2 regions of the Roseovarius tolerans genome follow, and region 2 is predicted to be linked to the other one. Evidence: riboswitches for the same ligand, from Rfam matches in the RefSeq annotation. Region 2 holds a riboswitch; the other holds the start of a gene.

Region 1 (3,396 bases), 330 kb from region 2:
GGCGACATCGGGCCGAAACTCCGCCAGCACCGGATCAAGACCGTCATAGCTGTCATGCCCGCGCGCCTCGATCTCCGGCGCGACCTCGGCCAGCCGCGCCAGCATCGGCGCGGGGTCGCTGGTATGGATGAGGATGCGCGGGGCGTCAGTCATGGTCGGTCCGGTTCGGGGGTGACGAGGCTCGCAAGCTGCGAGAATTCGGTGCCTTGGTCAAGCAATCGGCGGCGCATGCTCCAAAGCGCGTCGATCCGCGCCTCTGTCAGCGCGCCCCCGGCCATCACCGACAGCTTGGCGCGAATATCGGCCTCGGGCATCGGCGCCTCGGGTCCGCCGCGCGCGTTGCGATCGCCCGAGTGGACTTCGCGCCCATCCTTAAGTCGGACCGTCACATCAGACCACCGCCCCTCGGGGAACCGCACGGAATGGCGCGGCTCCTCGCGCACGGTGATGCGCGCGTGCATCGCCGCCACGCGCGGGTCGTGCAGCGCGTCGCCAGTAATCTCCGCCGGTCCGAGGCGGCCATGCACAAGATACGCCGCCAACGCGAAACCGAGCGAATACTGCGCCTCGCTCGTCGTCTCGGGCATCCCCGGGAAAAGCGCGGCGGATTGCGCGAAGGTCGCGACCTCCAGCGCGTCGATCTGATCCGGTTTTACGCCCTCCTCCGCGACCAGCACCCGCAGGCATTCGAGCGCCCCATGCGCCCAGCGGCAGATCGGATAAGGTTTGATATAATTGCGCATCACCGTCCAGTCGCAGCCCAAATCGGCCCAGACATGCGCCACCTCCGACCCCTCGACGGTGATCGCAGGCGCGCCGGTGAACCCGCGTTCAGCCTGTAACAGAGACGAAATCCCGACCAACGCCCCCATGCCAGAGCCGTCATGCAGCATCGTGGGGCTGGCGATCTCGCGCATCATCTGGCTGCGCGGCCCATGATATTCGGCGATGCCCAGCGCGTGGCGCAGCACCTCTGCCGTATCCCCTCGCAAATGCGCCCCCAGCGCCGCCACGCCCAGCGCGTTCCACGCGCCAGAGGTGTGGTAATCGCAGGCCGTGGCATGCAGCGCGACAGCGGCGCGCGCTGCCACCTCGTAGCCCATGGTCAGTGCGGTGAGCGCCTGCCGCCCGGTCAGATTGGGACGATGCTCGGCAAAGGCGAAAAGCGCAGGCACCAACGCGCAGCCGATATGCCCCTTGGTGGCATTCAGCCCGTCATGCGCGTCGAGATTGTCGATCTGCGTCGCCAGCGCCCAGGCCGCCCCCGGCATCGCACAGCGCCGCCCGTCAAAGAGCAGGGTCGCACGGTGCTCCTCGCGCGCCGCGCCATGAAAATCGCAGGCGAACTCGCGCGCGATCCGCCCCACATCGAGCGCCGCCGCCCCTGCCGCAACCCCCAGCGTGTCAATCAGCAGGGCCGCTGTCTGAAACAGCACCACCTCGGGCACGGCCAAGCCGGGATCGAGCGCGAACCGCGCGATCGGGTCGAACTGTCGGGGATTGGCGGCATAGAACATGATCGCGCCTTTCAGGATCTGGCCATGATCCATCGTGACGCAGGACGGTGGTGCCTTGCAGACGGTTTGCGACATATCCTGTCCCGCTTTCACCCCTTGCGAGGGCCCAACGTGACTGTTACGTCTATGGCAACTCCGTTGGGGTGCCCGGAATGCACGGGCTGAGAGGCGATGCGCCAACCCATCGAACCTGATCCGGCTAACACCGGCGTAGGGAACGGACTGACGCACGCCTCGCGCGCCCCCCGTCCGTTCCCCGCAAGACTGAGAGGAACGGCAGATGATTGCCACAGCTTTGACAATCGCAGGCTCCGACAGCGGCGGCGGTGCTGGTATTCAGGCCGATCTCAAGACCTTTTCGGCATTGGGCGTCTATGGCACCAGCGTGATCACCGCCGTGACAGCGCAAAACACCCGCGCCGTGACCGATGTGCACCCGATCCCCAATGCCACCGTCGCGGCGCAGATTGCGGCGGTGTTGGGCGATATCAGGGTCGATGCGATCAAGATCGGCATGCTGGGTGATGCCGCGCTGATCGAGACGGTGGCGCAGGCGCTGGAAGGGTATCACGGGCCCGTGGTGCTAGACCCCGTAATGGTGGCGAAATCCGGTGCCCGGCTGTTGCCCGATGCGGCGCGCGCGGCGCTGATCGCGCAGCTTCTGCCGCGTGCCGATCTTCTGACACCGAACCTGCCCGAGGCGGCGGCGCTTCTGGGCTGTTCTGAGGCCATGAATGATGCCGAAATGCAAGACCAGGGCGCGCGGCTGCGCGAGATGGGGACACGGGCCGTTCTGATGAAGGGCGGCCACGGGCAAGGCGAGACCTGCACCGACTGGCTTATCTCCGATAAGGTGATGCGCCTCGACGCGCCGCGCATCGCAACCCGCAATACCCACGGCACCGGCTGCACCCTGTCCTCGGCCATCGCGGCGGGACTGTCAAAGGGACTGAGCTTGCCGAATGCCGTCGAGACCGCCCATGACTGGCTGCACCGCGCGATCCTGGCCGCAGACGGGCTCCAGATCGGGCAGGGGCACGGGCCTGTGCATCATTTTCACGAGGCCTGGACATGACCGAAGCTGTGACAATCCGCGGCGCGGGCATCGTGGGGCTGTGCGTCGCCACCGAACTCATCAATCGTGGCGTCGCCGTCACCCTGCGCGACCCCGCGCCATCGCCCGGCGCGCATGGCTGTTCGTGGTGGGCGGGCGGCATGCTCGCGCCCTTCTGCGAGGGGTTCACCGCCGAGGAACCGGTGGTGCGGTTAGGGCAACAGGCCGCCGATTGGTGGCAGGCGCAGGGCGTCGAGGTGATCCGTCGCGGCTCGCTCGTGGTGACCTTGCAGCGCGACCGTCGCGAACTCGATCAATTCGCGCGGCGCACCACCGGGCACCGGCTGGTCACCGGCGAGGATTGGGCTGCGTTAGAGCCGCATCTGGCCGACCGCCACGACCGCGCGCTCTACTTCACAGACGAAGCGCATATCGACCCGCGCGCGGCGCTCTTGCATCTGCGCAAGCGGTTGGAGGACAAAGGCGCGCGGTTCGAGCAAAGCGACGCCGCCCCCACGGGCCCGGTGATCGACTGTCGCGGGCTTGCGGCACAGGACACCCTGCCCGACCTGCGCGGCGTCAAGGGTGAGATGGTGATATTGCGCAGCCGTGATGTGACCCTGACCCGTCCCGTTCGCCTGCTGCACCCGCGTTTTCCGCTTTATATCGTGCCGCGCGGCGACGGCGTGTTCATGCTGGGCGCGACACAGATCGAGAGCGAGGAGAAGGGGCGCGCCTCGGCCCGTTCGGTGATGGAACTGCTCTCTGCCGCCTACGCGCTCCACCCCGCCTTTGGCGAGGCCGAAGTTATGGAAATCGGGGCCG
Region 2 (3,396 bases):
TTCCTCCAACCGCCGGATCAGACGGTGCGCCACATCCGCCAGCCAGTCACGCGCGTTCGAGCCGACGAAAAGCAGGATGAACTCATCCCCCCCAACCCGCGCGATCACGTCGCTCGGGCGGATCAGCGACAGCATCCGCCGTGCAACCACTTGCAACACATGATCCCCCGCCGCATGACCATGGGTGTCGTTCACCCGTTTGAAATAATCGAGATCAAGATGCATCAGCGCGAAGTCCTCACCTCCCTGCACCATACGGTCCAGTATGTGATCCAGTGCGCGCCGGTTCTTGAGCCCGGTCAGCGTGTCGGTAAAGGCCTGTTCCTGCGCCGCGATCCGCGCCCCTTCCAGCCGAAGGTTGAGCTTGCGCGACTCCTCCATCGCCGCCGATTTCGCCTCCAGCATGTAGAGCATTTCGGTCGCAAGATCGGTCGCCGCGAAATCCGCACCGGTCAGGCCAAAATCCCGCACCGCCTCGATCACCGAAATGCCGAAGGACAGGTTGACCAGCGCGCCGCGCTCCCCGGCCATGTCGAGCGGGGCCAGAACCCCCTTGAACGCATGGCGCGGCCCCGCGCGCAGCCGCAGCCGCAGCCGCGCCCCGTCCAGCGCCAGCAGCCCCGTCATGTCGTGCACCCGCGCCGGGCGCACTAGCTCGAACAGGTCGAGAAACCGCGTCCCCGTCACCGCACGCGGCATGATCACCTTGGCCAGGGTCGGCCCGGCCTGCACGATATGGCCGGTCGGGGCCAGCACCGCGTGCATCGGGCATATCCGGTCAAGCACCGCCAAGAATGCCTCATGTGACACCCGGCTCATCCCGCCTGCTGCCGCGCTGCCAGATCGAACGCCCGACCACTGGCAAAGCCCTCGTCCAGCAGCCGCACCTCGATCAGTTCCGCCGCCTCGGTCGCACCGCGATGCTCCAGGACGACCAGCGCGCCGTAATCGTCGGCCATCGCGCGCAGCACCCCCATCACCACCGGGCCAAAGCGCAACCCCTTGCACTCGTGCAAGCCGACCTCCAGCCGGTAGAGCCCGGCACCATCGGCATGCAGGCAAATCGGCGGCAGATCGAGGTCCGCCACGGCCAGCCGCGCGCGCTCCGGCAGATCCTCCAGCGAATGCAGGAAATCGGCGAAATCGACGCCGCTGAACCGCAACAGCCGTCGGATAGGCTCCACCTTGGGATGCGACACCAGATAGGTGCCCACATCCTCCAGCAGATCAGACCGCGCGCGCGCCAACCGGGCACCCAGCGCCGTCAGCACCCGCTCCGTCACCTCCGGCTCATAGCGCATCAGCGGCTCGAACGCGCCATAGCCCAGATCGAGCCCCGACATCACCTCCTGCCACAGCCCGTCGCCATAGCTGTCGCGGGTAAATCTTTCCAAGGCGCGGTTCACCAGCCCGTGCATGACATCTCTCCCCTCGTACCCGCGCAGCATGGCAAGAAAATCTTAACATTCGCTGAACGGCTGATCGCCGGCACCGGCGCACCGCTTGCCAAGGACCAGCAGCATTGTTACATCTTTCTCATCCGTTGGGGTGCCCCTTGGGGCTGAGAGGCGATGCGCCAACCCACCGAACCTGATCCGGCTCGCACCGGCGTAGGGAACGGAGACCGCGCACCCGCGCCCCTCCCCCATGCCCGCGTTCCGGCCGAGAAGAGAGGCCGCCCATGCGCCCCGACGCGCCCGCGCTTACGCTCGACGGCACCGCCCATATCGGCGGGTTGCACGTCTTCGGCCCGCTGCACCTCACCGTGCCCGCAGGCCGCATCACCTGCCTGCTCGGCCCCTCGGGCGTGGGCAAGACGACGCTGCTGCGCCTGATCGCGTGCGTCGATGACGTGACCGATTTCACCGGCCAGATCACCGCCTCCGACGACCTGTCCCTTGCCGGGCGCATGGCGCTGATGGCGCAGGGCGATCTGCTGATGCCCTGGCTCGACGTGCTCGGCAATGTCACTATCGGCGCGCGCCTCCGGGGCGAGGCGCGCGATCGCACCCGTGCCATGCGCATGCTCGCCCGCGTCGGGCTCGAGGATCACGCGCACAAACGCCCCGGCGCGCTCTCGGGCGGTCAGAAGCAGCGCGTCGCCCTTGCCCGCACCCTGATGGAGGACCGCCACATTATCCTGCTCGACGAGCCGTTCTCGGCGCTCGACGCCCGCACCCGCACGCAGATGCAGGACCTTGCAGCGGAACACCTCAAGGACCGCACCGTGCTGATGGTCACCCACGACCCGGCCGAAGCCGCACGCATGGGCCACGCTATCCACATCCTGACCGAGACGGGGCTGGAGGACGTGACACCGCCCCCCGGCACCGTGCCCCGGCCCGTGGACGATCCCGAAACCCTCACCGCGCAGGGCAGGCTCTTGTCGCGCCTGCGCGCCCCCGCCTGAAAGGACCCCCCATGCGCCCCACCGATCACCTGCAATCGCTCTGCGCCGAGGACTGGCAGGCCGCCACCCGCCACGCCTTCACCGATCAACTGGCGGCGGGCTCCCTGCCCGAGGACCGCATGCTGGCCTATCTGCGGCAGGATTATCTCTTCATCGACGGCTTCGTGCGGCTTCTGGCCTCGGCCATCGCCCATGCGCCCACCCTGCCCGACGCGATTCCGGCTGCGCAGTTCCTCGGGCTGATCTCGGGCCCCGAAAACACCTACTTCATGCGCGCCATCGAGGCCTTGGGCGGTCAGGCAGAGCCACCCGCCCCGGCCCATCCCGTCACCGCCGAATTCCAGACCATCATGCGCGACGCCGCGCAATCGGGCCGCTATGAACAGATGCTCGCGGTGCTGGTGGTCGCCGAATGGTCCTATCTCGACTGGGCCACGCCGCATGCCGACAAGGCAGACGACCTACCCTTCTGGTTCGGCGAATGGATCACGCTGCACAGCGGCGACGGCTTCGAGAGCGTCGTGGCCTACCTGCGCGGCCAGCTCGATGCGGTCTGGCCCGGCCTCTCACCCGAGGACCAGCGCGCGGTCGAGGCCACCTTCTCCCACGCCACCCGGCTGGAACGCGCCTTCTTCGACGCCGCCCTCGCAGGCTATCCCGAAAGATGAGCCGCCTGATCACCATCACCACCTCCACCGCGCTTGCCCTTGCGCTCTGGCAGGCGCTGGTGGTGCTGGCGGCCCTGCCGCCCTTCATCCTGCCCGGTCCTGCCCGCGTGGCCGAGACGCTTTGGGTCAGCCGCGCGCTCATTCTCGAACACGCAGGGATCACCGCCGCCGAGGTGCTGATCGGGCTGGCCCTGGGCGCGATCCTCGGCGGGCTGTCGGCCATCGTCCTCGCCGCCTCGCCAATGGCCCGCCGGTTGATCCGCCCGATGATGGTGTTTTCACAGGCCATCCCGGTCTTTGCCCTCGCCCCCATCCTGA

Evidence for each region. Region 2 has a riboswitch for thiamine pyrophosphate ahead of PVU19_RS04355 (ABC transporter ATP-binding protein). Riboswitches for the same ligand answer to the same signal wherever they lie in the genome.
Region 1: linked by a shared signal. The riboswitch ahead of thiD (bifunctional hydroxymethylpyrimidine kinase/phosphomethylpyrimidine kinase) and the one ahead of PVU19_RS04355 (ABC transporter ATP-binding protein) in region 2 are both predicted to bind thiamine pyrophosphate.

Annotation. Positions count from the first base shown of each region.
Region 1 is NZ_CP118494.1:559,151-562,546, reverse strand. Features, by position in the region: gene PVU19_RS02670 (D-2-hydroxyacid dehydrogenase) at 1-153, opposite strand, end outside; gene PVU19_RS02665 (MmgE/PrpD family protein) at 150-1,592, opposite strand; TPP riboswitch at 1,647-1,751, shown strand; gene thiD (bifunctional hydroxymethylpyrimidine kinase/phosphomethylpyrimidine kinase) at 1,798-2,592, shown strand; gene PVU19_RS02655 (FAD-dependent oxidoreductase) at 2,589-3,396, shown strand, end outside.
Region 2 is NZ_CP118494.1:893,005-896,400, reverse strand. Features, by position in the region: gene PVU19_RS04365 (diguanylate cyclase domain-containing protein) at 1-819, opposite strand, end outside; gene PVU19_RS04360 (heme NO-binding domain-containing protein) at 816-1,418, opposite strand; TPP riboswitch at 1,535-1,634, shown strand; gene PVU19_RS04355 (ABC transporter ATP-binding protein) at 1,682-2,410, shown strand; gene PVU19_RS04350 (TenA family protein) at 2,422-3,078, shown strand; gene PVU19_RS04345 (ABC transporter permease) at 3,075-3,396, shown strand, end outside.